Regions from separate parts of the Streptomyces sp. NPDC001941 genome, predicted to be linked through region 1. Evidence: riboswitches for the same ligand, from Rfam matches in the RefSeq annotation. Region 1 holds a riboswitch; each other region holds the start of a gene.
The links. A riboswitch is a leader RNA that binds a small molecule or an ion and turns the genes downstream of it on or off. The one in region 1 is predicted to bind cobalamin.
Positions count from the first base shown of each region.

Region 2: linked by a shared signal. The riboswitch ahead of ABT160_RS14380 (energy-coupling factor ABC transporter permease) and the one ahead of ABT160_RS21250 (cobalamin biosynthesis protein) in region 1 are both predicted to bind cobalamin.
Region 3: linked by a shared signal. The riboswitch ahead of metE (5-methyltetrahydropteroyltriglutamate--homocysteine S-methyltransferase) and the one ahead of ABT160_RS21250 (cobalamin biosynthesis protein) in region 1 are both predicted to bind cobalamin.
Region 4: linked by a shared signal. The riboswitch ahead of ABT160_RS34125 (ribonucleoside triphosphate reductase) and the one ahead of ABT160_RS21250 (cobalamin biosynthesis protein) in region 1 are both predicted to bind cobalamin.

Region 1 covers NZ_JBEOYE010000030.1:66,258-73,341, reverse strand. The annotation lists gene ABT160_RS21260 (putative cobaltochelatase) at 1-1,070, opposite strand, end outside; gene ABT160_RS21255 (cobyric acid synthase) at 1,151-2,656, opposite strand; gene ABT160_RS21250 (cobalamin biosynthesis protein) at 2,653-3,621, opposite strand; cobalamin riboswitch at 3,657-3,796, opposite strand; gene ABT160_RS21245 (DUF397 domain-containing protein) at 3,951-4,190, shown strand; gene ABT160_RS21240 (hypothetical protein) at 4,227-4,532, shown strand; gene ABT160_RS21235 (hypothetical protein) at 4,471-4,965, opposite strand; gene ABT160_RS21230 (helix-turn-helix domain-containing protein) at 5,004-5,876, opposite strand; gene ABT160_RS21225 (hypothetical protein) at 6,138-6,359, opposite strand; gene ABT160_RS21220 (inorganic phosphate transporter) at 6,375-7,084, opposite strand, start outside.
Region 2 covers NZ_JBEOYE010000016.1:61,507-68,590, forward strand. The annotation lists gene ABT160_RS14360 (oxidoreductase) at 1-1,888, opposite strand, end outside; gene ABT160_RS14365 (energy-coupling factor ABC transporter ATP-binding protein) at 2,012-2,869, opposite strand; gene cbiQ (cobalt ECF transporter T component CbiQ) at 2,869-3,627, opposite strand; gene ABT160_RS14375 (energy-coupling factor ABC transporter substrate-binding protein) at 3,627-4,004, opposite strand; gene ABT160_RS14380 (energy-coupling factor ABC transporter permease) at 4,001-4,711, opposite strand; cobalamin riboswitch at 4,742-4,941, opposite strand; gene ABT160_RS14385 (PTS-dependent dihydroxyacetone kinase phosphotransferase subunit DhaM) at 5,007-5,408, opposite strand; gene dhaL (dihydroxyacetone kinase subunit DhaL) at 5,405-6,010, opposite strand; gene dhaK (dihydroxyacetone kinase subunit DhaK) at 6,076-7,068, opposite strand.
Region 3 covers NZ_JBEOYE010000028.1:96,106-103,189, reverse strand. The annotation lists gene metE (5-methyltetrahydropteroyltriglutamate--homocysteine S-methyltransferase) at 26-2,350, opposite strand; cobalamin riboswitch at 2,514-2,733, opposite strand; gene ABT160_RS20360 (MFS transporter) at 2,904-4,361, shown strand; gene ABT160_RS20355 (MarR family winged helix-turn-helix transcriptional regulator) at 4,431-4,958, shown strand; gene ABT160_RS20350 (GNAT family N-acetyltransferase) at 5,062-5,589, shown strand; gene ABT160_RS20345 (ATP-binding protein) at 5,658-6,131, opposite strand; gene ABT160_RS20340 (DUF4331 domain-containing protein) at 6,276-7,084, opposite strand, start outside.
Region 4 covers NZ_JBEOYE010000070.1:32,654-39,737, reverse strand. The annotation lists gene ABT160_RS34145 (carboxymuconolactone decarboxylase family protein) at 1-381, opposite strand, end outside; gene ABT160_RS34140 (flavoprotein) at 470-1,048, opposite strand; gene ABT160_RS34135 (GNAT family N-acetyltransferase) at 1,189-1,722, shown strand; gene ABT160_RS34130 (anaerobic ribonucleoside-triphosphate reductase activating protein) at 1,748-2,338, opposite strand; gene ABT160_RS34125 (ribonucleoside triphosphate reductase) at 2,335-4,122, opposite strand; cobalamin riboswitch at 4,169-4,318, opposite strand; gene ABT160_RS34120 (serine hydrolase domain-containing protein) at 4,489-5,868, opposite strand; gene ABT160_RS34115 (GNAT family N-acetyltransferase) at 6,037-6,900, shown strand.

The DNA of each region.
Region 1 (7,084 bases):
GGACCGCCGCCCCCGTCGGGACCCGGGTCCGGGTCGTCGTCGCCGCCCCGCTCGTCCTCGAACGGCTCCAGGGTGTCGTCGAGCTTGTCCTCGTCAAGACCGGGCGCGTCGAACGGGTTGCGGCGGCGGCGGTGCGGCAGCGCGAGCAGCGCGGCCTGCCGGACGTCCTGCGACGTCACCTCCGTACGCCCGTCCCAGGCGGCCAGCGCGGCGCAGGTGCGCGCCATCACGATGTCGGCGCGCATCCCGTCGACCTCGAACGCGGCGCAGGTGGCCGCGATCTGACGCAGTGTCACGTCGTCCAGGACCACCTCGGGGAGCAGCGCGCGGGCGGCGACGATGCGGGCCCGCAGGGCGCCCTCCTCGGCGGCCCAGCGCGCCGAGAAGCCGGCCGGGTCGTCGTCGTACCCGAGCCTGCGCCGCACCACCTCCACCCGCTGCTCCGGATCGCGCGACGCGGCGACCTCCACGGTCAGCCCGAAGCGGTCCAGCAACTGCGGGCGCAGCTCGCCCTCTTCGGGGTTCATGGTGCCCACGAGCAGGAAGCGCGCCGCGTGCCGTACGGAGACGCCCTCGCGCTCCACGTACGACGAACCCATCGCCGCCGCGTCCAGCAGCAGGTCGATCAGGTGGTCGTGCAGCAGGTTGACCTCGTCGACGTACAGGATCCCGCGGTTGGCCGCCGCCAGCAGGCCCGGCTCGAAGGACTTCACGCCCTCGGCGAGCGCCCGCTCGATGTCGAGCGCGCCCACCAGGCGGTCCTCGGAGGCGCCGACCGGCAGCTCGACCATGGCGGTCGGGCGCGCGGCCCCCGCCCCGGCTTCGTGCGGCCCGTCGGGGCACCGCGGGTCCGGCGCGCCCGGGTCGCAGGCGAACCGGCAGCCGGGCACCACGTCGATGTCGGGCAGCAGCGCCGCGAGCCCGCGCATGATGGTCGACTTGGCGGTGCCCTTCTCCCCGCGCACCAGCACGCCGCCGATGGCCGGGGAGACGGCGTTGAGCAGCAGGCTCAGCCGCATGTCGTCCATCCCCACCACCGCGGTGAAGGGGTACTGCGCGGTACCTGTCATCCCAGTGCCTGTCATCCGAACCTTTCCTCCCGCAACGCCTCGTCCCTCTCCCGGCGGGCCCCCGCCCGCCCGTGTCCCGCTCACGGCGCCCCCGGCGGCACGAACGGCAGCCCGGCGGGCACCCCGTCCTCGATCAGCCGCAGCAGGGCGTCCGTGTCCGCGTGCTCCTCGATCAGGTCCCCGAGCCGGTCCAGCTGCTCCTCGCGCAGCGCCCCGAACGAGGTGTCGGGCGCCGGCACGAACCGCCGCCCCGCGTCCCGCGCGACCCGGGCCAGGAACGCCCGCCGGAACGCGTCGCCCTCCAGCGACCCGTGCCAGTGCGTCCCCCAGACCGCGCCCACCCGGCAGCCGTCCAGGAACGGCTCGCCGCCCAGCACCTCGGCGACCCCGTGGTGGATCTCGTACCCCTCCACCGGCTCGCCCAGGGCCGAACCCACCGGCCGGGCCAGCGTCTTGTCCGCCGCGAACCGCACCCGTACGGGCAGCAGCCCGAGCCCTTCGACGGTGCCGGCCCGCGACTCCACCTCGTCCTCGATCCGCTCGCCGAGCACCTGGAAGCCGCCGCAGATCCCGAGCACCGGACGCCCCTCGGCGGCCCGCCGCAGCAGCGCGTCCGCGAGCCCCCGCGAGCGCAGCCACTCCAGCGCCCGCACGGTGCCCCGGGTACCGGGGACCACCACCAGGTCCGCGTCCACCAGCTCCTCGGGCCGGTCCACGAACCGCACCACGACGCCCGGTTCGGCCGCCAGCGCGTCCACGTCCGTGAAGTTCGACATCAGCGGCACCGCGCACACCGCGACCCGCAGCACGTCCTCGCCGACCGGCGGCGCCACCACCGACTCGCGCACCGCGCCCCGCAGCGACACCCGCAGGCCGTCCTCCTCGTCGATGCCGAGGCCGTGCGCGTACGGCAGGACGCCGAAGGTGCGCCGCCCGGTCAGGCCGCGCAGCATCTCCAGGCCCGGCTCCAGGAGCGTCACGTCACCGCGGAACTTGTTGACCAGGTAGCCCGCGACCAGCTCCTGGTCCTCGGGGGACAGCAGCGCCGTGGTGCCGAAGAACTGGGCGAACACCCCGCCGCGGTCGATGTCGCCGACCACCACCACCGGGAAGCGCGCGGCCCGCGCGATGCCCATGTTGACGATGTCGGTGCGGCGCAGGTTGATCTCGGCCGGGCTGCCCGCGCCCTCGCAGATCACCGCGTCGTAGTCGCGCCGCAGCTCGGCCAGGCACGCGGTGACCGGCTCGAACAGCTCCTTCTGCCGGTTGCCGTGGTAGCCGCGCGCGCTCATCTCGCCCACCGGGCGGCCCATCAGGACCACCTGGCTGGAGCGGTCGGAGCCGGGCTTGAGCAGCACCGGGTTCATCAGCGCCGTCGGCTCGACCCGGGCGGCCTGCGCCTGCATGGCCTGGGCCCGCCCGATCTCGGCGCCCCCGCGGGTGACGAACGAGTTCAGGGACATGTTCTGCCCCTTGAACGGCGCCACCTTCGCGCCCTTGCGCGCCAGCCAGCGGCAGATGCCCGCCGTGACGACGCTCTTGCCCGCGTCCGACGTGGTCCCCGCGACCAGGAGCCCGCCACTCATGCCTGCCTCCGCTTCCGCGGGGCGCGCGCGGCGAGCAGCCGGGCCCCCGCACACACCACCAGGGTCAGCGCGCCCACCCGGCGCGACAGCCGTACGGCCCGTTCGACGTCCGCCACTTCCACGTCCCGCCCCTCCGCGTTGAGCACCGGCCGGTGCTCGACGCGCCCGCCGTACGCGAGGGTCCCGCCGAGCCGCACGCCCAGGGCCCCCGCGAAGGACGCCTCCACCGGGCCCGCGTTGGGGCTCGGGTGCTTCCCCGCGTCGGCCCGCCAGGCCCGTACGGCTCCGCGCGCGTCGTCCCCGGCGAGCGCGGCCAGCACCGCGGTGAGCCGGGCCCCGGGCCAGCCGGCCACGTCGTCCAGGCGGGCCGAGGCCCAGCCGTAGCGGAGGTGGCGCGGGGACCTGTGGCCGACCATCGCGTCCAGGGTGTTCACGGCCCGGAAGGCGAGCAGCCCGGGCACCCCGGCGACCGCGCCCCAGACCAGCGCGCCGACCACGGCGTCGGAGGTGTTCTCGGCGACGGACTCCACGACCGCGCGGGCGATCCCGGGCCCGTCCAGCGCCTGCGGATCGCGCCCGCACAGGTGCGGCAGCCGCTCCCTGGCGACCTCGACGTCCCCGGCGGCCAGCGCCCCGGCGACGGCACGCGCCTCGCGGCCCAGCGTCGTACCGCCGACGACGGCCCACACGGACGCGGCGGTCAGCGCGGCGGCGGCCACGGGGCGGTCGCGCACGGCGCGCGACGCCAGGACGCCCGCGCCCGCGGCTCCACCGGCGCACACCACCGCGTGCAGTACGCCCCAGCCGCGGTGGTCGTGCCACAACGCGCCCTCGACGCTCTGGGCCGCCCTCCCGAAGAGGGCCACCGGGTGTCCGCGCCGGGGATCGCCGAGGATCCGGTCGGCCACCAGTCCGGCGGTGGCCCCGTAGACGAAGGCAGGCGTGGTCGAACGGCGGCCGGGCATGGCGCTGTGTCCTCACTCAGGGTCCGCGCCCTGGCTCGACGTGACCGGCGGCGAGAGTTCCTGGCTCGTCCGGCACTCGGCCGGACTGACAGTGGCGGGACCGCGCCGGATTCCCACCGGCTTCCTCTGCTGCCGCCGTAAACGGCCCCGGCAGTCCACCACGCAGCGCGAATGCCCGTCAACTCGCCTTGACCTGCGACGAAGGACGCAAGGAGCGCCGCACGCGGCCGATTTGCGCGCACGCGCCGTGCGTCCGCCCTTCCTCTGCCGGGAAGACTGCCCCATACAGAACCGAACAACAGAGCGCCCGCAGGACGTTCGACGTCGGGGTGCTGACACTCGAGCAGGGGGAGATCAGTGTGTTCGACGACCAGCCGGGCGCACGGACCTGGTTCAAGAGCAGTCACTCCGCGGGCGGCGAGAACGACTGCGTGGAAGTCGCACGGGGGCGCGCCTCGGTGTCCGTGCGCGACTCGTGGCACCGCCGGGGGCCCGTACTGGTCTTCCCCGCCGACGCCTGGCGTGGTTTCCTGGCGGGACTCGCGTCACCGGGCGGTGCCTGTGAGTGACGATGATCCACCCGCAGAGCAGGAGGTGGACGGCAGATGCCTGATCCGGCCAGTGGTTCGGTCCCGCAGCGGACGAGCCCACCAGCGGAAGCCCGGGGGTCCGGGCTCTCCGAGGCGGGCGAACTGGGTCTGTACGGGATGGTGAGCGGCGTGCTCGCGGTGGGCGCGGGGGCGGCCCTCGCCCTCCTGGTGCCCGGCGTCGAGGCCCGGCTCGCCGTGTGGATGGTGGTCACGGTGCTGATCTCGGTGGCGGCCGGGCTGTGGTGGGGGTTCACCCCGGTCACGGTGCGTTCGCGGGTCCTGGGCCGGGTCCTGTCGCCGGGCGAGAAGCGGAATCCGTAGCCGCCGGGCTCCCCGGCGGAGCCTGGTCGAGACGGGCGCCCAGCGCCCGGCCCACCCGCGCGGCGGCGACGCTGGTCAGCGCCGCCCCGGTGACGCCCGCCGCGGCGGTCCACACGGGACCGCCGCCCAGTCCGACCCGCAGGGTCGACGCGGTGTGCACGGCCAGCGCCAGGCAGAGGAAGAGCAGGCTGCCGCAGGCGGTGCCCAGCAGCAGCCGGACCTTCAGCAGCCGTATCTCCCCGTCGCGCCGGGCGGTCTCGATCCGGATCAGGGCGTCCGTCCAGTCCGGGCTCTGCATCGCGTACGCCTTGAGCGTGGTGTCCTCGACGCCGTCGGGCTGGTCCGGTCCGGAGGAGGCGTCCGCGTCGCCGACCGTGACGGGCCGGGCCGTGCGGAGCCGTTGCCACCATTCGCGCCACTCGGAGACCGTCATCGGCCCTCCCTGGTCCTGCCGGGTCGTCCCCCGGGAAATCAGTCGTCTGCGGGGTCGCCGCCCAGGGCGGCGATGCGTGCGTCGAGCAGGGCGGTCAGGTCGTCGCCCCGTACGGAGAGCTTGGTCATGGTGGCGAACGTCTCCTGGTACCGCGCGGTCAGGTCCAGGTCGTCGCGGTTGGTGAGGCTGCCCATCGCCGTCTCCAGGTAGAGCAGGTCGTCGTCGTCCCGGAAGGTCAGGACGATGAACGGGCTCGACGAGCCGAAGAGGGCGCCGACGGCGAAGGGCAGCACGCTCAGCCGCACCCGCGGGTCCCCGGCCCGCCGCTTGAGTTCCTTGAGCTGGCGGCGCAGCACGTCGGCACCGCCCACCTGCCGGTACAGCGCCGACTCGTCGACGACGAAGTGGGTCTCGGGCCCCTCGTCGTTGTCCAGGATCCGTTCCTGACGGGTCGTGCGCAGCTCGACCGCGCGCCGCAGCTGGCTGCCGTCCGCCTGGCGGGAACCGAGCAGGGCGGAGGCGTACTCGTCGGTCTGGAGCAGCGCCGGGACCAGCACGGGGTGGAACGTCAGCAGGGTGTGCGAGGCGCCCTCGTACCCCAGGTACTGCGCGAACTGGGGGTGCAGGAAGTCGTTGTAGTGCGCCCACCAGGAGGGCCCCTTGGAGCCCCGGGCGGCGGTCTCCAGATCGGCGACGTCGGCCGGGTCCGTCACCCCGTACAGCTGGAGCATCGCCCGCAGGTCGGTCACGGTCAGCGAGACGGAACCCGCTTCGATCCGCAGCACCTTGCTGAGCGACCACTCGAGCGCGGCACAGGCGTCCGCCTGCGTGAGGCCGGCCTCTTCGCGGGCACGGCGCAGCGCGATGCGCAGTCGCCGGCGGTTCAGGCTCGGATCCACGTCCCGGGTCATGGCGTTCCTACTTCCTTGCTGTTCGGCAGTTGGCTTCCAGGCCGGTGTCGAAAGGCCAAGTGCGAACAGGCATAGGTAGGTTGGACGCTATCTAGCTGACGTACGCCAGTATGACACATGTCTTTTCGAGACTGGTCCCTCTGTGACGCAGACCATAGCAAGGCGTGACGGGACCGCGCCTGACGAGCGGCGGAGCACACGGAAGCGCCCACGGAACGAGGAGCGTTCCGTGGGCGCCGGTGTGGTGCCGGAGGCGTGGGGTCAGGCCACGATCAGGTAGATCCCGTACGCGACCGCCGCCGCGCACAGCGCGAAGCAGGCGTACGCGCCGGTGCGGGCCAGCGGGGCCGAGCCGCCGGTGGCGGAGGCCGACTCCTGCTTGGAGAGGCCGACGATGCCCAGGGTGAACAGGCCCACCAGGGCGACGGTGATCACGAGGCTGACGCCGAAGACGGAGCCGAGGGCTGCCCAGTCGATCTTCATGCTGGTCTTCTTTCCTTACACCGTGGCCGGGCGCGCCGGGTCGGCGGCGGCCACCGGGGTCGCGGCCGGGGCCGGGATGGTGGTCTTGAGGGCGTCGGCCGGGGCGACGACGACGCCGGCGGGCGGGGGAGTGACGGCCGCGATGGCGGTGGTCACCACGCCCGCGGGCTCGGCGTGCTCGTCGGCGGTGACGTTGGTGTGGTCGACCGGCTGGCGGCGCGAGAGCGCCCAGATGACGCCCGAGCCGGCCACCAGGAGGACCGCTACGGCCACGATGCCCCAGGTGCCCTGCTTGGTCAGGAACTCGGCGCCCGCGCCGACCAGGCCGGCGGCCGGCAGGGTCAGGCCCCAGGCGACGAACATCCGGGTCGCGGTCGACCAGCGGACCACGCCGCCCTTGCGGCCCAGACCCGCGCCCATCACGGCGCCGGAGCAGGACTGCGTGGTGGAGAGCGAGAAGCCCAGGTGGGAGGAGGCCAGGATGACGGTCGCGGCGCTGGTCTGGGCGGCGAAGCCCTGCGGCGGACGCAGGTCGGTCAGGCCCTTGCCCATGGTGCGGATGATGCGCCAGCCGCCCAGGTAGGTGCCGAGCGCGATGGCCAGGCCGGCCGCGACGATGACCCACATCGGGGGGTTGGAGCCGGGGGCCAGGACGCCGCCGGTGACCAGGGCCAGGGTGATGACGCCCATGGTCTTCTGCGCGTCGTTGGTGCCGTGCGCCAGGG
Region 2 (7,084 bases), on a different contig from region 1:
GGCGCGGTTCCTGCCCGGTGCACAGCACCACGGTGTCCACTGGCAGCACGGTCGACTCCCCGCCGACGCTCAGGTGCAGCCCCGCGTCGTCGATCCGCTCGTACGTCGCTCCGGCGACCATGGTCACGCCCCGGTGGCGCAGCTCGGTGCGGTGGATCCAGCCGGTCGTCTTGCCGAGGCCGGCGCCCACCTTGGACGTCTTGCGCTGGAGCAGGTGCACCTGGCGCGGGGGAGCGGGCCGCTCGGGCGCGCGCAGGCCGCCGCGCTCCTGGTAGGAGGTGTCCACGCCCCAGGAGCGGAAGTAGGTCTCCGGGTCCTGGGAGGCGCCGTCGCCCGCGTCGGTGAGGAACTCGGCCACGTCGAAGCCGATGCCGCCGGCGCCCAGCACCGCGACCCGCTCGCCGACCTCGGCGCCGCCGCGCAGCACGTCCAGGTAGCCGACGACGCTGGGGTGGTCCACGCCCTCGATCCCCGGCACCCGCGGGGTGACGCCGGTGGCGACCACCACCTCGTCGTAGCCGTCCAGGTCGTCCGCCGAGACCCGGTGCTCCAGCTTGACGTCCACGCCGAGGAGTTCGAGCTGCGTGCGGTAGTAGCGCAGGGTCTCCTCGAACTCCTCCTTGCCGGGCACCCGCTTGGCCACGTTGAGCTGGCCGCCGATCTCGGCCGCGGCCTCGAACAGCGTGACGGCGTGGCCGCGTCCGGCCGCCGAGACCGCGCAGGCGAGTCCGGCGGGCCCGGCGCCGACCACCGCGACGCGCTTGGCGCGCCGGGTGGGGGACAGGACCAGCTCGGTCTCGTGGCAGGCGCGCGGGTTCACCAGGCAGGAGGTGATCTTCATGCTGAACGTGTGGTCCAGGCAGGCCTGGTTGCAGCCGATGCAGGTGTTGATCGTGTCGGCCCGGCCCCCGGCGGCCTTGGCCACGAAGTCGGGGTCGGCCAGGAAGGGGCGGGCCATCGAGACCATGTCCGCGCGTCCGTCGGCGAGCAACTGCTCGGCGACCTCGGGGGTGTTGATGCGGTTGCTGGTGATCAGCGGGACCGACACCGCGCCCATGATCTTCTTCGTCACCCAGGAGTAGGCGCCGCGCGGCACCGAGGTGGCGATCGTCGGGATGCGCGCCTCGTGCCAGCCGATGCCGGTGTTGATCAGGGTGGCCCCGGCCGCTTCGATGCCCTTGGCCAGCTCCACGACCTCGTCCAGGGTGGAGCCGCCGGGCACCAGGTCCAGCATGGAGAGCCGGTAGACGATGATGAAGTCCCGGCCCAGCCGCTCGCGGGTGCGGCGCACGATCTCCAGCGGCAGCCGGGTGCGGTTCTCGTAGGAGCCGCCCCAGCGGTCGGTGCGGTGGTTGGTGGCGGCGGCGATGAACTCGTTGATCAGATAGCCCTCGGAGCCCATGATCTCGACGCCGTCGTACCCGGCGGAGCGGGCCAGCTCGGCGGCCCGCACGAAGTCCTCGATGGTCGCCTCGACCTCGTCGTCGGTGAGCGCGTGCGGCGGGAAGGGGCTGATGGGGGCCTGTACGGCGCTGGGGGCGACCAGGTCGGCGTGGTACGCGTACCGCCCGAAGTGCAGGATCTGCATCGCGATCCGGCCGCCCTCGGCGTGCACCGCGTCGGTGATCACGCGGTGCTGCGCGGCCTCCTCGGCGGTGGTGAGCTTGGCGCCGCCCTCCCAGGGGCGTCCCGCCTCGTTGGGGGCGATGCCGCCGGTCACGATGAGCCCGACGCCGCCCCGGGCGCGCTCGGCGTAGAAGGCGGCCATCCGCGCGAAGCCGTTCTCGGCCTCTTCGAGCCCGACGTGCATCGAGCCCATCAGGACGCGGTTGGGCAGGGTGGTGAAGCCGAGGTCGAGCGGGCTCAGCAGATGCGGGTACGCGGACATGGGGGCGCCTCCTCGGGCCGGGGTCGTTCCAGTTCTAGTCGACCCCGCCGAGGTTGTGCAACTAGTTGCATAAGGGTGGCCGAGTGAGCTGCGCTACTCCCCGGTAGCCCACTGCTGCCCGCCTCAGGCCCGCGCCCCCGCCGCCCAGCGCGCCAGCTCCTCCGGCGTGCGCGGCCCCGCCTCGCCCGCCGCGAGCAGCCCCCGCGCCCGCAGCGCCTCCTCCACCGCCAGGCCCCACGGCCGCCGCAGCCGCGCCGCCGCCAGCAGCCCGGCGTCCGCGAGCACCTCGGCCACCGGCCCGGTGCGCACCCCCGAGGGCCCCAGCACCGCCGCCTCGTCCGCCCAGCGCAGCGCCAGGTCCACGTCGTGCGTGGCCATCAGCACCGTGGTGCCCGAATCCCGCAGCCGCCCCAGCACCTCCAGGAGCCGCTCCTGCCCGTCCGGGTCGAGCCCGGCCGTCGGCTCGTCCAGGACCAGCAGGCCGGGGCGCATCGCCACCGCCCCCGCGATCGCCGCACGCTTGCGCTGCCCGTACGACAGCAGGTGCGTCGGCCGGTCCGCGAGCGCCGTGATGTCCAGCGCCGCCAGCGCCCCGGCCACCCGCTCCCGCACCTCCGCCTCGGGCACCCCCAGGTTCAGCGGCCCGAACGACACGTCCTGCGCCACCGACGCGGCGAACAGCTGGTCGTCCGGGTCCTGCACCACCAGCTGCACCGCGGTGCGCAGCCGGGTCAGCCCCTTGCGGTCGTACGTCACCTCGCGCCCCGCGCAGCGCAGCACCCCGCTCCCGCACCGCAGCCCGCCGCTGAGCAGCCGCAGCAGCGTCGTCTTGCCGCTGCCGTTGCGCCCGAGCAGCGCCGTCGACCGGCCCGCGGGCACCGCGAAGTCGACGCCGCTGAGCACGGCCGGTCCCTCCTCGTAGGCGAAGCCCGCCCCGACGAGTTCCACCACGGGGGGCGCGCCAGCCGTCTCGGCCGTCATCAGGGGGACCCTTCCAGTACGAGTTGCAGGACCAGGCTCAGGGCGACGACGCCCGCGAGCAGCGCGGCGCTCGCCGCGAGGAACCGGCGCGAGACCCGCGCCTCGGGCACCAGCACCCGCAGCGTCCCGTCGTAGCCGCGCCCGGCGAGCCCCGTCTGCAGGCGCTGGGCCCGGTCGAAGGCCCGGACGAACGCGGTGGCGGTGAGCCCGGCCAGCGAGCGCCAGGCCGCCGCCCGGGTGGTGGCCCCGAGCCGGGCGGCCTGCGCCTGGCGGATCCGCGCCACCGCGTCGAGCAGCAGGAACGAGATCCGGTACATCACCAGCGCCACGTCCACCACCGGCGCGGGCACCCCGGCGCGCACCAGCCGGGGCAGCACGTCCGAGACGGGCGTGGTGAACGCGAAGAGCAGCACCCCCAGCGAGGCCGCCGAGGTGCGCAGCAGCAGCTGGCCTGCGTGCGCCGGGCCGTCCGGGGCGAGCGTCACGAACCCGCCCGCCCCGCCGACCTGGAACAGCAGCGGCACCGCGCCGGTCACGCAGAAGCCCAGCGGCACCCGGAACGCCCGCCACAGCAGCCGGGGCGCCACCCCCGCCGGTCCGAGCAGCACCGCCAGGGTGGCCGCCGCGACCAGCGGGGCGCCGGGCCACGGCGGCAGGCAGACCGCGGCGAGCGTCAGGCCGAGCCCGAGGACGGCCTTCTCCAGCGGGTGGCGGCGGCGCCAGCGGTTGCCGTGCGCCGCCGCGTCGATCGGCAGCATCAGGAGGAAGCCGGGCTGCCGTCGGCCGCGGGACCGGCGACCTCGTGCCCCTCGCCGTCCGCCGGGCCGGCCAGCGCCCGCGCCTCGCCCTGGCGGCGGCCGCGCCGCAGCCCGAAGTAGTAGGCGAGGACGCCCGCGCCGAGCGCGGCCTGGAGGGCAAACAGCGCCGACTCGATCTCGCCGGACGGCGGTTCGTACAGCGGCGAGAACCAGGGCTCGTAGTCCGGCTCCAGCTCGGTGATGGCCGTCTCCGCCTGCGCGTCGGCGCCGGCGAACGGCTCCTCCTTGTGGTCGCCCAGGCCCAGCGCCAGCGGCAGCACCGCCAGCGCGGCCACGACCAGGAGCAGCAGCGTGTTGATCTTCGCGTTGCGGCTCACCGGGCCACCGCCTCGGGCTCGGCGGGAGCGCCCTTGCGGCCCGCACCGGTCAGCAGCACGCCGAGCCGGGTCAGTTCGCCCTTGCTCGACTGCACCAGCAGCCGCATCACCAGGACGGTGAGCAGGCCCTCGCTCACGGCCAGCGGGATCTGGGTGAGCGCGAAGATCGACCCGAACTTGCCCAGCGAGCCCAGGAAACCGCCGGCCGGGTCGGGGAACGCCAGCGCCAGCTGCACGCTGGTGACGCAGTACGTGGACAGGTCCGCGACGAACGCGCCGAAGAACACCGTCACCATCAGCGGCACGTCGAACCGCCGCAGCAGCCGGTACACGCCGTAGCCGGCCCAGGGCCCCACGATCGCCATCGAGAAGGCGTTGGCGCCCAGCGTGGTCAGCCCGCCGTGCGCCAGCAGCAGCGCCTGGAACAGCAGGGTCACCGTGCCGAGCACCGCCATGATCGGCGGCCGGAACAGGATCGCGCCGAGCCCCGTCCCGGTCGGGTGCGAACAACTACCCGTCACCGAGGGAATCTTGAGCGCGGAGAGGACGAAGGTGAAGGCGCCCGAGGCGCCGAGCAGCAGGGTGGACTCCGGGTTCGCCCGGACCTCGCGGGTCAGGTTCCGCACGCCGTGGACGACGAACGGCGCGGCGGCGGCGCCCCAGGCGGCCGCGTGCAACGGGGGCAGGTAGCCCTCGGCTATATGCATGGGTGAGTGAGACCTCTCCAGCACCTCGTGGATGGACAACGCGCCCTGGCCGGTCTCCTGGCTGACGGTGTTTCCGCCCGGCTCCGCCTTCCCAAACGCCCCGGGCGGTCACCCGGGGCGATCCAGTGGCTCCCCGCGAGGGGGGATGGAGCCGGACCTCCCGATCACAGTGGCGAGGGCCGCACCGGTACTCCACCGGTTTCCCGTACACCAAGGCCCTGTGACACTAGTGCTCCCACCAGGCACATCACAACCCGCGCCGCTCCGGGCGCGGGTCGTGACCGCGTCCCGGGCCTCACGCCTTGCGGTAGTCGTACGCCTCCGTCGCCGCCGCCCCGACCGCCGCCAGGTCCGCGCCCGCCGACGCCGCGACCACCGCCGCGACCGCGCCCTCCACCAGCGGCGCGTCCACCAGCCGGGTCGATCCGGGCAGTTCGTCCCCGTCGGCGAGCAGCGCCTTCACGGTGAGGACCGCGCTGCCCAGGTCCACCAGCACCGCCACCCCGGCGCCCCGGTCCACCTCGGCCGCGGCCCGCGCGATCAGCTCCGCGCTGGTGCCGAGCCCGCCGTCCGCGGTGCCGCCCGCCGCCGCCACGGGCACCTCCGCGGCGCCGCCCGCCAGACCCCTGGCCAGCTCCGCGACGGCCGTCGCGACGGCGGCGCTGTGCGAGACGAGGACGATGCCCACCGGGTTCACGCGGCCTCCCCGGCGGTCCCGGCCAGCGCGGCGAGGAGCAGCGCGGCGGAGGTGGCCCCCGGGTCCTGGTGCCCGACGCTGCGCTCGCCCAGGTAACTCGCCCTGCCCTTGCGGGCCCGCAGCGGCACGGTGTCCGCCGCGCCCCGCCCGGCCGCGCCGGCCGCCGCGGCGAACGACTCGCCCAGCGCCTCGGCCGCCGGACCCAGCGCGTCCAGCATCGTCTTGTCCCCGGGCGCGGCGCCGCCCAGCTGGGCCACCGCGGCCACCCCGGCGGCGAACGCGGCCGCCAGCGCGGTGCGGTCCACCTCGGCCGCCTCGCCCAGCTCCTTGCCGGTGCGGCGCAGCAGCGTCCCGTACAGCGGACCCGACGCACCGCCCACCGTCGAGATCAACTCCCGCCCGGCCAGGGTGAGCACGGCCCCGGGCGTCGCGGGCTCCTCCCGCGCGAGCACGTCCGCCACGGCGGCGAACCCGCGCCGCAGGTTGCTGCCGTGGTCGGCGTCGCCGATCGCCGAGTCGAGCTCGGTCAGCCGGTCGGCCTCCCGGTCCACCGACGCGGCGACGGCGGTCAGCCAGCGGCGGAAGAAGTCCGCGTCCAGCACTGTCACTTCGGGCACTCCCACGATCCGCTCCGTTCCCCGTCCCGTCTTCCCGTCTCTTCCCGCCCTCAGCAGCCCCACCGCAGCGCGGGCGTGCGCACCGGCGCGTCCCACAGCCGCAGCAGCTCCTCGTCCACCGCGCACAGCGTCACCGAGCAGCCCGCCATGTCCAGCGAGGTCACGTAGTTGCCGACGAGGGTACGGGCGACGGGCACCCCGCGCTCGGTCAGCACCCGCTGCACCTCGGCGTTGAACCCGTACAACTCCAGTAGCGGCGTGCCGCCCATGCCGTTCACCAGGGCCAGCACCGGGCCGTCCGGGCGCAGGTCGTCGAGGACCGCGTCCACGGCGAAGTCGGCGATCTCGCGGGAGGTCATCATGGCCCGCCGCTCCCGGCCGGGCTCGCCGTGGATGCCGATGCCCAGCTCCAGTTCGCCCGCGGGCAGGTCGAAGGTGGGGCTGCCCTTGGCGGGCGTGGTGCAGGCGCCGAGCGCCACGCCGAAGCTGCGGGTGCGCTCGTTGACCCGCCGGGCGACCGCCTCGACCCGCTCCAGCGGCGCGCCCTCCTCGGCCGCGGCGCCCGCCAGCTTCTCCACGAACAGGGTGCCGCCGGTGCCGCGCCGGCCCGCCGTGTACAGGCTGTCGGCCACCGCCACGTCGTCGTCCACCAGGACCCGGGCGACCCGGACGCCCTCGTCCTCGGCGAGTTCGGCCGCCATGTCGAAGTTCAGCACGTCCCCGGTGTAGTTCTTCACCACGAACAGCACCCCCGCGCCGCTGTCCACCGCCGCGGCGGCCCGCACCATCTGGTCGGGCACCGGCGAGGTGAACACCTCACCGGGGCAGGCGGCCGACAGCATGCCGGGACCCACGAACCCGCCGTGCAGCGGCTCGTGCCCGGACCCGCCCCCCGACACCAGGGCCACCTTCCCGGCCACCGGGGCGTCCCGGCGGACCACCACCCGGCGCTCCACGTCCACCGTCAGCTCGGGGTGCGCGGCGGCCATCCCGCGCAGCGCGTCCGCGACGACGGTCTCCGGCACGTTGATGAGCATCTTCACGGAGTACCTCCAGGTG
Region 3 (7,084 bases), on a different contig from region 1:
CGCGCCGCTCACCGGACCGGCCGGGTCAGGCCGTCGCCCCGCCGAGCTCGCCGCGCACCGTACGGGCGGCCGTGACCAGGTTCTCCAGCGAGGCCCGCGTCTCGGGCCAGCCGCGGGTCTTCAGGCCGCAGTCCGGGTTGACCCAGAGCCGCTCGGCGGGGATCGCCTCAAGGCCGGTGCGCAGCAGCGCGGCGGCCTCCTCGGCGCCGGGGACGCGCGGCGAGTGGATGTCGTACACGCCGGGGCCCGCCTCACGCGGGTAGCCGTGCGCCGCCAGCTCCCGGGCCACCTGCATGTGCGAGCGCGCCGCCTCCAGGCTGATCACGTCCGCGTCCAGGTCGTCGATGGCCTGCACGACGTCCCCGAACTCGGCGTAGCACATGTGGGTGTGGACCTGGGTCTCCGGCCGCACCCCGCTGGTGCTCAGGCGGAACGCCTCGGTGGCCCAGGCCAGGTACGCGGGGTGGTCGGCGGCGCGCAGCGGCAGGGTTTCGCGCAGCGCGGGCTCGTCTACCTGGATCACCGAAGTGCCGCTCTCCTCCAGGTCGTTCACCTCGTCGCGCAGCGCGAGCGCGACCTGGCGCGCCGTCTCGGCGAGCGGCTGGTCGTCGCGGACGAAGGACCAGGCGAGCATGGTGACCGGACCGGTCAGCATGCCCTTGACCGGCCGGTCGGAGAGGGACTGGGCGTACGAGGTCCAGCGCACCGTCATCGGCTCGGGGCGGGAGATGTCCCCGGCCAGCACCGGCGGGCGCACGTAGCGGGTGCCGTAGGACTGGACCCAGCCGTGCTGGGTGGCCAGGTAGCCGGTCAGCCGCTCGGCGAAGTACTGCACCATGTCGTTGCGTTCGGGCTCGCCGTGCACCAGGACGTCGATGCCGGTCTTCTCCTGGAAGGCGATGACCTCCTTGATCTCCGCCTCGATGCGCTCCTCGTACCCGGCCGTGTCGATCCGCCCGGCGCGCAGGTCGGCCCGGGCGACGCGCAGTTCGTCGGTCTGCGGGAAGGAGCCGATCGTCGTGGTGGGCAGCAGCGGCAGGCCCAGGTGGGCGCGCTGGGCGGCGGCCCGCTCGGGGTACGGCTGCGGTCGGCGGGCGTCCGCGTCGGTGACGGCGGCGGCGCGGGCCCGCACGGCCGGGTCGCGGGTGATGGGCGAGCCCGCGCGGGAGGCCAGGTCGGCCCGGTTGGAGGCCAGTTCGGGGGCGATCGCGTCGGTGCCGCTGCGCAGGCCCTTGGCGAGCGTGACGATCTCGTCCGTCTTCTGCCGGGCGAAGGACAGCCACCGCACGATCTGCGGGTCGATGTCCCGCTCCAGCGCCGCGTCCAGCGGCACGTGCAGCAGGGAGCAGGAGGCGGAGACGTCGACCCGGTCGGCGAGGCCGAGCAGCGTGCCGAGGGTGGCCAGGGACTTCTCCAGGTCGTTGACCCAGATGTTGCGGCCGTTGACCACGCCGGCGACCAGGCGCTTGCCGGGCAGGCCGCCGGCGGCCGCGAGCGCCGCGAGGTTGGCGCGCGCGGCGCCGGTGAAGTCCAGGGCCAGGCCCTCCACCGGAGCCTTGGCGAGGACCGGCAGAGCCTCCCCGAGCCGGTCGAAGTACGACGCCACGAGCAGCTTCGGCCGGTCGGTGGCGGCGGACAGGTCCCGCAACGCCCGCTCGGCGAAGCCCAGTTCGGCGCGGGTGCGGTCCTGGACGAGCGCGGGCTCGTCGAGCTGGACCCACTCCGCGCCCGCCGCGCGCAGATCGGCGAGCACCTCCGCGTACACCGGCAGCAGCCGGTCCAGGAGGGTCAGCGGCTCGAAGTCGGCCGGGACGCCGGGGGCGGGCTTGGCGAGCAGCAGGTAGGTGACCGGCCCGACCAGGACGGGCCGTGCCGCGAGCCCGAGAGCGAGCGCTTCCTTGAGCTCGGCGACCTGCTTCGAGGAGTCGGCCGTGAAGACGGTGTCGGGCCCCAGCTCCGGCACCAGGTAGTGGTAGTTGGTGTCGAACCACTTGGTCATCTCCAGCGGCGCGACGTCCTGGGTGCCGCGGGCCATCGCGAAGTAGCCGTCTAGCGCGTCGGCTTCGACGGCGGCGCGGTGCCGGTCCGGGACCGCGCCGACCATCACGGTGGTGTCGAGCACGTGGTCGTAGTACGAGAAGTCCCCGGTCGGGACCTCGCCGATGCCGGCCTCGGCGAGCCTGGTCCAGTTCGCGCGGCGCAGCCCGGCGGCGGTCGCGCGCAGCGCGTCGGCGGTGACGCGGCCCTTCCAGTAGCCCTCGATCGCCTTCTTGAGCTCGCGGTCGGCGCCCTGGCGGGGGTAGCCGTACACGGTGGCGCGTGCTGCCGCGGCTGCGGTCCTGCTGGTCACGGAGATCTCCTTCGAGAGACGTATCCCTGGGATCCCGGGGACGGCCGCGGGTGCGAAGGAGTGACGAGAGGGGGGCGGTACGGCGCGCGTCGAGGCGCTGTCGTCCACCCGCTCTTCACGCCGACCCGCCCACGAGGTCACCGGGATGTCCGCACGCGCGGGGAGCGCGTCCGGGCAGGTGGCAGGTCTTCGGACTCGCGGGCACGCCCTCAAGGAGGACACCTACTGGCCGTCGCTTCCCAGGCCCCTGTCTCGGGGTCCAGTGCGTATGACGGCGGTCGTTCCCGCTCACCGCTGCGGGGCAGTCCCGGATTCCCACCGGGTTCCCTCTTGCGACGCATCCCGCCTGGCGGACGGGGCGAACCAGCTGCGTGGATCACCCTACGTGCCCGCGCTCAAGGAACGCCAGAGCGTCCGGGCGCCCGAGCGCCCGTACGAGCTCCGACGTTTCGTTTGACATTCGAGATATCTGCCCACAGTCTTGAAGTAGCTCGACTGTCAAGTAAGCCGAAAGTCGAGCTGTATGGAAACCGAGAGACATCCGGGAGATCACATGTCCACGTCCAGCAGAACCGCCGCAGGGGCGCCGTCCCCCACCGCCCCCGCGCCAGGGGCCCACCCCAAGCGCTGGGCCGCCGCGGTCGTCATGATCATCGCCGCGCTGATGGACATGATCGACGGCTCGATCGTCAACACCGCGCTGCCCTCGATCGGCCGCGGCCTGGGTGCCGGTGCCGCCCAGCTGCAGTGGACCGTCTCGGCCTACATGCTCGGCTTCGCCTCCGCGCTGATCATCGCCGGGCACCTGGGGGACCGGTACGGCCGCAAGCCCGTGTTCCTGACCGGCGTCGGTCTCTTCGCCCTGGCCAGCCTCGCCAGCGCCACGGCCCCCGGCCCCGGGACGCTGATCGCGGCCCGCGCCCTCCAGGGCGTCGCCGCGGCCGTGCTGCTGCCGCAGGTCCTGGCCTCGTTCCGGACGCTGTTCGACGAGAAGGAGCGCGGCAAGGTCTTCGCCGTCTACGGGGCCATGGCGGGCCTCGCGGTCGCGGCGGGCGTGCTCCTGGGCGGCGTGCTGACCGACTGGAACCTGTTCGGCTGGGGGTGGCGCACCATCTTCGCCGTCAACGTCCCGGTCGCTCTCGTCGTCCTCGCGCTCGGCACCGCCTGGATCCCCGGCGGACAGGAGCGCGCCCGCGGCCGGATCGACCTGGTCGGCAACCTCGTCCTGGCCGCCTCGCTCGTCGCCATCGTCCTGCCGCTCGTCCAGGGGCGCGACAACGGATGGCCGCTGTGGGGCTGGCTGCTGCTCGCCGCCGGCGTCCTGGCGCTCGTCGCCCTGAGCGTCCTGGAGGCCCGGCGCGGCGTCGCGCACCCGCTGCTGCCCGTGGCCCTGTTCCGCAAGGCCGCCTTCAGCGCCGGACTCCTGGTCCAACTGGTCTTCTACGGCGGCATGTCCGGCTTCATGCTCGCCTTCACCATCTGGCTCCAGAACGGCCAGGGGTACACCCCCGTCCAGGCCGGCGTCCTCATGGTCGCCTTCTCCGGCGGCACGATCCTGTCCGCCCCGATGGTCGACGACCTGGTGGGCAGGCTCGGGCGTACGGTCCTGGTGCTCGGCGGCCTGGTCATGGCGGGCGGCTTCGCCTGGGTCCACCACGCCACCCAGCACGCCGGCGCGCAGCACACCGGCGCCTGGCCCCTGGTGCCCGGCCTCGTGGTCGCGGGCATCGGCCTGGGCCTGCTGATCATCCCGCTGGTCAACATCGTGCTCTCCGCCGTCCCCGACGGCCTGGCCGGCGGCGCGTCGGGCATCTTCTCCACCGCCCAGCAGTTCGGCGGAGCGCTCGGCGTCGCCGTCATCGGCAACGTCTTCTTCTCCCGCGCGGGCCACGGCCTGACCGACGCCATCAGCCACGCCGCGCTCTGGGCGATCGGCGCCTACCTGCTCTGCGCCGTGCTGTGCTTCGCGCTGCCCCGCAGGGCAGTCGGGGACCGCACCTCCGGAGCGTGACCGGACGTCCCACCCCTCTGGGGTAACTTGATGGTCGAGCCACAGGACTGTGAAGGGACCACGGGAGCCATGACCGCCGCCAGCCAGCAACCGCCCCAGCACCGGCTCGGCGAGGCCACCCGCGCCTACCAGGCCGCCGTCGACGACTTCGACCGCGAGCTCGCCCGTCACCTCGGCGTCAACGAGACGGACCTGCGCTGCCTGGAGATCCTCCTCCAGGAACTGCCCGAGGCCAGCCCCAGCCAGCTCGCCGACCGCCTCGGCCTGACCACCGGAAGCACCACGGCCCTCCTGGACCGCCTGGAGAAGGCCGGCTACCTGGCCCGCCAGGCGCACCCCACGGACCGGCGCAAGAGCGTCATCCGCGCCACCCCCGAGTTCCAGAAGACCGCGTACGCGCTGATGGCCCCGCTGGTCGACGAGGGCCAGCAGATGATCGCCGCGGAGTTCACCCCGGACCAGGTCGCCGTCATCGCCGACTTCATGGACCGGGCCGCGGGGCTCCAGCGGCGCCACATCGAACAGCTCAGGGCGATGCCCCGGGCGCGCACGGGCGGCAAGGCCGGCGGCAAGGTCGCCGGCCAGACCGCTCCGTAGGGCACCCCCCGCTCAGACCGCGCGCCCCGTCAGTCAGTACGCGGCGTCCCGGTACACCTAGGCTGGCACGTCCCGACCGCTCCACCACGACGAGGACCAGCACATGCAGCACAGCACCAGGATCCGCCTGATAGAGCCCGCCGACGCCGCCGTGATCGCCGCGCACCGGGTGCGGGACGCCGAGGCGTTCCGGCGGTGGGAGGCGGCCCAGCCCGAGGCGTTCTTCACCCCGGAGGGCCAGGAGGAGCGGATCGAGGGCCTGCTGGCAGGGCACAAGGCCGGCACGGTCTGGCCGGGCGTGGTGCTCGCCGACGACCAGGTGGTCGGGCAGGTCACCGTCGGCGGGATCCTGCCCCAGCCGCACCTGCGCCGGGCCTCGGTCGGCTACTGGGTCGCGACCACGGTCCAGGGCCGGGGTCACGCCGGGCGCGCCGTCGGCCTCGTCCTCCGGCTCATGGAGGAGGAGCTCGGCCTCCACCGCGCCGAGGCGGCCACCGACCTGGAGAACCTGGCGTCGCAACACGTGCTGCGGCGCAACGGGTTCAGCCCGTACGGCGTCTCGCACTCCTCGATCGTGCTCGACGGGAGCTGGCGGGACGCGCTGCTGTGGGAGCGGATCCTCGGCGACTGACCGGCGGCGCGATCCCCGTCACTCCGTACTCCTGATGGCTCGTCACCCCGGCGGCGAAGGGCGGGTGTTCAGGCCGCCGAGGGCCCGGCCGTGAGCGGGAACTCGCACCAGGCGGTGACGCCGCCGTCGTAGTGGCCCCAGGCGCCGCCCAGTTCGCGTACGAAGGCGTTGACCAGGAACAGGCCGCGGCCGGACTCGGCGAGCAGGGGTGCGGTGCGCGCCCGCGGGACGCGCTCCCGGGTGGGGTCGTCGATCTCGATGCGCAGCAGCCCGGCGCCGGTGCTCCAGGCGCGGCAGGCGAGCGTGGGGCCGGTGCCGTGGCGGACGGTGTTCCCGGCGAGCTCGGAGATGAGCAGCAGCACCGCGTCCGCCCGGTCCTCCGGCATCAGGCAGACGCGGTGCAGCCAGACCCGGACCGTGGTGCGCAGGGTGCGGACGTGTTCGGGGAGGCGTTCGGCGGACATGGCGAGTGCGGACCACGCGGGACCGCAGGGGCCGTCGTCGCCGTCGTCGGGCGGGGGGTTCGCGGGGAAAGGGCGCATGGCTGCTCCGTCGGGGGAGAGGGGGAGGGGCCGTGGCGGGGGAGGGGCCGGTTCACCGGGAGAGAGTCTTCACAGGGTGGCAGCGGGCCCGCAAAGGGCGCGTAAAGACCAGAACGCATCAAAGCGGCCAAGGCGTGTGGCTGGTCAGTGGGGCAGGGCGCGGTACGGGAACGTGCGCGTCGGCGCCTTGGCGGGCTTGTTGACCAGGCTCGGCGGGGTCAGCTTCTCGGTGGGGACGCCCCGCAGGCCGCCCATGATGATCCGCAGGTTGACCGCCTCGATGTCGTCTTCGAAGCGCCGGCCGTTGGGGAACCCCTGGGGGTCGCCGGCGAACATCGTGTACGGCGCGGGCTTCGCGGCGACCGGTGTCGACATGTTCAGCCGCAGCATCTCGGCCGGCCTGAGCCCCGCCGGTGCCGCGTCCTTGTTGAGGCTGTGGGCGTTGACCCCGGCCACGCCCCTGAAGACGTACGCGAAGAGGTCGTCGCGCGGTTCGGCCGGGGCCTTCGTGCCCGTCGACAGCTGTACGTTGCGCGCGGCGAAGGGCCTGCGGACCAGGTCGGTCAGGGTCGCCCAGTCCCCGTCGTCGTACGGCACGCGCGCCTGGTACTGGTCGGCAGTGCCCCCGGGGACGCCGATGACCGGGAGGCTGTCGGGCGCCATCGTCTCGACGAAGTGCGGCATGCCCATCCGGGACACCTGCACGTACGGGTCCGCGTCCGGGTCGTCGAGCCTGATCGAGCGGCGCGACGCCGTGGCCCAGATGCCGACCACTGGGTTGCGCGCCGGGTCCCCGCGCAGGGCGAGGGCCTTCTTGGGGACCTGGAGCGTCATCGTGCCCGCGTTGAACACGGCCGTGGGGTTGATCGACGGCGCGAACGGGATCGCGAGGCGCATCTTCACGTACAGCGCCGGATCGAAGAAGAACGAGTCCGCGATCTGCCCCACGTAGG
Region 4 (7,084 bases), on a different contig from region 1:
CACCAGGGCGAGGAGTTGCTCCTCGTCGTAGTGCTTGGCCGCACCCTCCCAGACGTCGTCCGGGACGCCCGCGCCGTCGGCCAGGCGGGTGCCCGCCTCGGTCAGCTCCAGGGCGGCGCGCTCGGCCTCGGTGAAGACGGTCGCCTCGCGCCAGGCGGCGACGAGGGCGAGGCGCACCGGCGTCTCGCCCGCGGCGGCGGCGTCCTTGGTGTGCATGTCCAGGCAGAAGCCGCAGCCGTTGATCTGGCTGGCCCGGATCTTCACCAGCTCCTGGACGGCGGCGGGCAGGGCGGTGTCGGCGACGGCCTTGCCGGCCGCGTTGAAGTGCTTGATCAGCTTCGGGCCGAGGGGGTTGGCGAAGGCGTTGATGCGGGGTTCCACGGCGGTCTCCTCCGGTGGTGTCGGCTGGTTACACCCCTATGACGGATCGCCTCACGGGGTTGTGACACGCTCCGGTGTGACCCCCGTCTCACGCCCTTCGGGACAGCTCCGCGAACCGCGGGTCCAGGAGTTCCAGGACCTCCTCCCACCGGAACGGGTCGCCCTTGCCGATCAGGACGCCCATGGCCGACAGGCGCTCCAGGCTCTCGCGGTAGGCGGGGTGGCGGGCCAGGTCGGCGTTGACGCGGGGCAGCACGGCGGTGGGCACGCCCTGACCGTACGCCTCGCAGAGGGTGGCCACCGCCAGGGTGTCGGCGAGGCCCGCCGCCCACTTGTTGACCGTGTTGAAGGTGGCCGGTGCGACCGCGATCGCGTCGGGCGGCGGGAGCGGGCGCGGGTCGCCGGGGCGGCGCCACGCCGAGCGGACGGGATAGCCGGTGCGGGCGGTGACGTCCTGCTCGTCGATGAAGGCCAGGCCGTTGGGCGTGGCGATCACGCCGACGTCCCAGCCACGCTCCCGGGCGGCGGTGATCAGGGCGGCGACGTCGACGGCGACTCCGGCCGCGCACACCACCACGTACAGGAAGGGCCGCCCGCGCCCGTGAGGCTCCTGAGGGAAGGGCTGCCCGCTGTCGTGGGGAAAGGGCTGCCCGTTCTCGTCGCTCATCGTCCAGCTCCCGTCGCGTCCGCGTGCCCGCTCCTGCCCGGAAGACCGGATGACCGGTGCGTTCCCTGGTCGGGATCCTAGGGCCTTCGTTCGGATCGGGCCGGGCGGCCGCGCTCCCCGCCCCGTGCGACGATCGGTGGGTGAGTGAACCGAACGACCTCGACTTCCGCCGTGCCGACGCCGCTGACCTGGGGTTCCTGGTCGAGTTGCGGGACGGCGCCGCGCGCTGGATGGCGGAGCGGGGCATCACCGGACAGTGGCAGCCCGGGGAGCTGGGCGAGGACCACTTCCGGCGGGTGCTCGGGCACGGCGAGATCTGGATCGCCCGGGACGGCTCCCGGGCGGTCGGCGCGTGGGAGCTGTGGTGGAGCGACGAGGCCGCCTGGGGCGCGCGCCCACCGGTGGCCGGCTACGTGCACCGGCTGATGGTGGACCGGCGCACCGCCCGGCCCGGCACCGGAAGCGCCCTGCTGCGGGCCGCCGAGGAACGGGTGGCGCGGGCCGGGCGCGAACTGGTGCGCCTGGACTGCCTCGCGGACAACGAGCGGCTCAACTCCTACTACCTGCGCGCCGGTTACCGGGCGGTGGGCACGATGGAGGGCAAGCCGCAGCCCGGCGGCGTGCGCAAGTCGTACACGCTGATGGAGAAGCGGGTGCTTCCGGAAGGGAGTTGAGCCCGGTCGGGGCTCCCCCTGGGCCTCAGACCGCCCGCGCCGTCTTCAGTACGTGTCCGCGCACGCCCTGCCGCTCGGTCCAGGACCGCAGGGCGGTGACCCCGGCCGCGTCGAGCAGGTCCGGGTCGACGGTGGTGCGGACCTCGTGCGGCACCCCCGAGTCGAGCAGCAGCCGGAGCGAACGGGCCGCCGGGAACGCGCTGTTGGGGGTCGCGGTCACCTTCTCGTACGCCTCCGGGTGCGCCTTCACGTCAAAGCCGACCCAGTCGAGCAGCCCCTCCCCCAGGAGCTGCCCGAACCGGCGGGGGTAGGCGCCGCCGGTGTGCAGGCCCACGGCGAAGCCGAGGGCACGCGCCTGGCGCACGGCGTCGGCGAGCCCGGCCTGGAGGAGGGGTTCGCCGCCGGAGAAGACGACGCCGTCCAACAGGCCCCGGCGCCGGGCCAGATGGACCGTCACGGCGCCCCAGGACACGGCGGCGGGCACGCGCGGGTCGAGGAGTTCCGGGTTGTGGCAGTAGCCGCAGCGCCACGGGCAACCCTGGCAGAACACGGTGGCGACCAGGCGGCCCGGCCAGTCGCAGGTGGACAGCCGGGCCCAGCCGCCGATCCGGATCACGCGGGCGCTCCGGCCCGCTCCAGGAACGGCACGCGCTCCTCGTGCTCGCCGCGCTTGCCGATGTTGAAGGAGGACACCGGCCGGTGGTAGCCCATCACCCGCGTCCACACCTCGCACGGGGAGCCGCAGGTGGGGCAGTGGGGGTGCTCGCCCGCCAGGTAGCCGTGGTCGGCGCAGATGGAGAACGTGGGGGTGACCGTGAGGTAGGGCAGCGAGAAGCGCTCCAGGGAGCGTCGCACCAGCTCGCGGCAGGCCTCGGCGCTGGAGACGCGCTCGGAGAGGTAGAGGTGCAGCACGGTGCCGCCGGTGTACTTGCCCTGGAGTTCGTCCTGGCGCTCCAGCGCCTCGAACGGGTCGTCGGTCCAACCGACGGGCAGCTGGCTGGAGTTGGTGTAGTAGGGGTTGGCGTCGGTGCCGGCCTGGAGGATGCCGGGGTGGCGGCGGCGGTCCTCCTTGGCGAACCGGTAGGTGGTGCCCTCGGCGGGGGTGGCCTCCAGGTTGTAGAGGTGGCCGGTGCGCTCCTGGAACTCGACCATGCGGGCGCGGACGTGGTCGAGGAGGCGGACGGTGAGCGCGTGGCCCTCGTCGGTGGTGAGGTCGTGGGCGTCGCCGGTGAAGTTGCGGACCATCTCGTTGACGCCGTTGACGCCGATGGTGGAGAAGTGGTTGCGCAGGGTCCCCAGGTAGCGCTTGGTGTACGGGTAGAGGCCGTCGTCGATGAGGTCCTGGACCTTGACGCGCTTGATCTCCAGGCTCTCCACGGCGAGTTCGAGGAGCCGGTCGAGGGCGGCGAGGAGGGCGGGCTCGTCGCCCGGGTGCAGATGGCCCAGGCGGGCGCAGTTGACGGTGACGACGCCGAGCGATCCGGTCTGCTCGGCGCTGCCGAACAGTCCGTTGCCGCGCTTGAGCAGTTCGGTGAGGTCCAGCTGCAGGCGGCAGCACATCGAGCGGATCATGCCGGGGCTGAGCTCGGAGTTGATGAAGTTCTGGAAGTACGGCAGGCCGTACTTGGCGGTCATCTCGAACAGCCGCCGCGCGTTGTCGCTCTCCCACGGGAAGTCGCGGGTGATGTTGTAGGTGGGGATGGGGAAGGTGAAGACGCGGCCCCGGGCGTCGCCGCGGGTCATCACCTCGATGTAGGCGCGGTTGATCAGGTCCATCTCGGCCTGGAGCTCGCCGTAGGTGAAGTCCGCCTCCTCGCCGCCGATGACGGGGACCTGTGCGCGCAGGTCCTCGGGGCAGGTCCAGTCGAAGGTGAGGTTGGTGAACGGGGTCTGGGTGCCCCAGCGGGAGGGCACGTTGAGGTTGTGCACCATCTCCTGCACGCACTGGTGGACCTGTGCGTACGTCATGGCGTCCTTGCGGACGAACGGCGCCATGTAGGTGTCGAAGGAGCTGAACGCCTGGGCGCCGGCCCACTCGTTCTGCAGGGTGCCGAGGAAGTTGACGATCTGTCCGGCGGCGGAGGCGAAGTGCCTGGGCGGCGCGGAGTCGATCTGGCCGGGGACTCCGTTGAAGCCCTCGGTGAGCAGGGTGCGCAGGGACCAGCCCGCGCAGTAGCCGGAGAGCATGTCCAGGTCGTGGATGTGCAGGTCGCCCTCGCGGTGGGCGCGGCCGACGGCGGGCGGGTAGACCTCGTCGAGCCAGTAGTTGGCGATCATCTTGCCCGCCGAGTTGAGGACGAGGCCGCCGAGCGAGTAGCCCTGGTTGGCGTTGGCGTTCACCCGCCAGTCGGTGCGGTCCAGGTACTCGGTCACCGCTGCCACGGCGTCGATCTTGGTCACGTCGGCCCTCCCACGAGGCGTCCGGGGTGTGTCCTCCCCGGAGGTGTACGCGGGGAGGGCGTCGGCAGGTATCGGACTCGGGCCGCGGGTGCGGCCCCTACCGTTGCGGGGCAGTCCCGGCATCCGACCGGGTTCCCTGTTGCCTCGTCGGGGCGCTGCGCGCGCCGCCCGACGAACCGACGCCCGTCACACTACATCTGGTGCCATGTCCGACATGCCGACCGAAGATGTTGTGTGACTTCGGTCCATCAGGTCGGGACTTAGGGCCGGGACCAGGGTCAGTCGTCGGGCTCGGTCGCGCCGTCGGGCTCGGTCCCGTCGCGCGGTACGGTCCCGTCGCGCGGTACGGTCCCGTCGCCCGGGCGGTCAGCTCGTACGGGTGAAGAGGCGCCCCGCCAGGTCGACCCCGGTCACCCGCCCCGCCGCGTCCCGGGTGAAGAACCCCCGCTGCCCCTTCAGCCCGCCCTCGGTGATCACGTACTCGTCCCCCGCCTCGTCGCCGCCGCCCTCGGCGGGCAGGAAGCCCATCGGCTCGGCCGCGTAGTCCGGCGGCATCTCGGCGTCGGAGGCGGAGCGGACCTCGGGCTTGATGCCCACGGCGAGGGTGAGGCGCGCGCCGTCGGTGGCGATGTCGAGGTTCATCACGTCGTTCTGGTAGCGCCCGGCGACCTCGCGGGAGCGCGCGTCGTCGTACGCGACGGGCTCGGGGTCGCGCTCGACCAAGCCCAGGTAGTGCTCCAGGGCCCAGCGGACCACGGACTGGTTGAACGGGTAGCCCTCGGGGCCCGCGTTGGACAGGGACACCACCGCGAAGTTCCGCTCGGGAACGATCAGGAGTTCGGCGAACTGACCGTTGCCGGAGCCTCCGTGACTGATCGTCAGGACACCGTCGATCCACTTGAGGAACCAGCAGATGCCGAAGCCGTCGCCGAGGGTGCTGGCCCGCAGTTCCACGGTCTGCTCCCGCATGGCGCGCACCGACTCGGCGGGCAGGACTCCCTCGCCGTCGGCGAGGTGGAACTCGGCCCAGCTCAGCAGGTCCTCGACGGTGGAGATGCCACCGCCACCGGGGTTGTTGGCGCGCGAGGTGCCCCGGAAGGCCTTCCACGGGGTGGCCGCCCGCAGCCTCCCCTCCTCGTCCCGGACGTGCCCGACGGCGTACTTGCGGGTGATGACGTCGTCGAGGTCGAAGAAGGTGCTGCTCAGACCGGCGGGTTCCAGGACGAGCGAGGTCACGGCCCGCTCGTAGGGCAGGCCGGTCACGTTCTCGATGACGCGGCCCGCGAGGTTGTAGCCGGCCTGGCTGTAGGAGGCGCGCTCACCGGGGGCGGCGATGACCTCCAGGCGGTCCATCTGCTCGACGAACCCGGCGAGGGTCTCGTTGTCCTCGTCGGGGATCAGGTTCCAGTCGAGTCCCCCGGTGTGGTTGAGCAGCTGCAGGACGGTGATGCGGTCGGCGGCCTTCTCGTCGGCCAGCTTGAGGTCGGGGACGTAGCGGCGCACCGGGGCGCCGAGGTCGACCCTGCCCTCGGCGGCGAGGCGCACCAGGGCGGTGGCGGTGAAGGGCTTGGTGGTGGAGGCGACGGGGAAGAGCGTGCGCTCGTCCATGGGCAGCCCGTCCACCAGGGCGGTCGTGCCGTGCGAGGCGTACACCCGCTGCCCGTCGACGAGTACGCCGACCGCCGCTCCCGGCAGGCCGAACTCCTCGGCCGCCGCCTTCACGAAGTCCCGCAGCTCCTGCGCCATGACGTTCCCCTCTCGTCCCGAATCCTTGAGAAAACCGTGGGGGCCAGGACCCCCGAGCACTTGAACTAAGTGCAAGACAGAAGTTACGGCATCACTTGAACTAAGTGCAAGCATCGGGCGCCCATGGGATGCGGATCGGCGTACGGCTCAAGGCCTAGGGTCGAGGCCATGGCAACCCCTGAACTCGGCGGCGGCCCCGCCGGCACCCTCTTCTGCGGCCTGGAGCTCGCCGCCCGCATCGAGCGCGCGGAGACCGGGCTGATCACCGCGGGCGCCCGCGCCGCACTGGCCCGGCTGGGCCCGGACGCGGGATTCGTCACTCCGCTCGCGGGCGGCGCCGCCTGCCGCGCGGACGAGCACTCCCCGCTGAACAAGGTGGTCGGACTCGGCTTCGCCGGAGCGCCCTCCGAAGCGGAACTCGACGCGGTGGAACGGCGGTTCGCCGCGCTCGGCACCCCGGTCCAGGTGGAGCTCGCGCACGTCGCGGACCCGGCCGTGGGCGAGTTGCTGACCGGCCGCGGCTACCGCCTGGCCGGCTTCGAGAACCTCCTGGGCCGCGAGGTCACCGCACGGGACCGCGCGGCGACCGTCCCGGACGTCGAGGTCGGCGAGTCCGGGGACGAGGAGTTCGAGGCGTGGCTGGACACCGTGGTGGACGGGTTCGCGCACCCGGACACCCAGGGCGTCGCCTCGCACGAGGAGTTCCCCCGCGACGTGGTGGAGACCTCGGTGCGCGACATGAGCGCCGCCGCCGGGATGCGCCGCTACCTGGCGCGGGTCGACGGCGTGGTGGCCGGCGCGGCGAGCATGCGGGTGGTCGACGGCCTGGCGCAGCTGACCGGGGCGGCGACCCTGCCCGCGTACCGCCGGCGCGGCGTCCAGGCCGCACTCCTGACGGCCCGTCTGGACCGGGCGGCCGAGGAGAGGGCGGACCTGGCGGTCATCACGACGCAGCCGGCCTCCACGTCCCAGCACAACGCCCAGCGGCGCGGGTTCTCGCTGCTCTACACGCGGGCGGTGCTGGTGCGCTGACGCGCACGGCCCGTACGCGTACTCCGTACCGGAACCCGTGCCTCAACCCCAGGGTTGATCCACTCCACCCGGCGTACACCCCTGGTTGACCCTCGACCTCAACCCGCCACCCGACGCCGCGCACGCCCCCGGGCGCCTAGATTGCGGTGCGTGGCCACGGGGGACGGGAGACCGGGTCGCACCG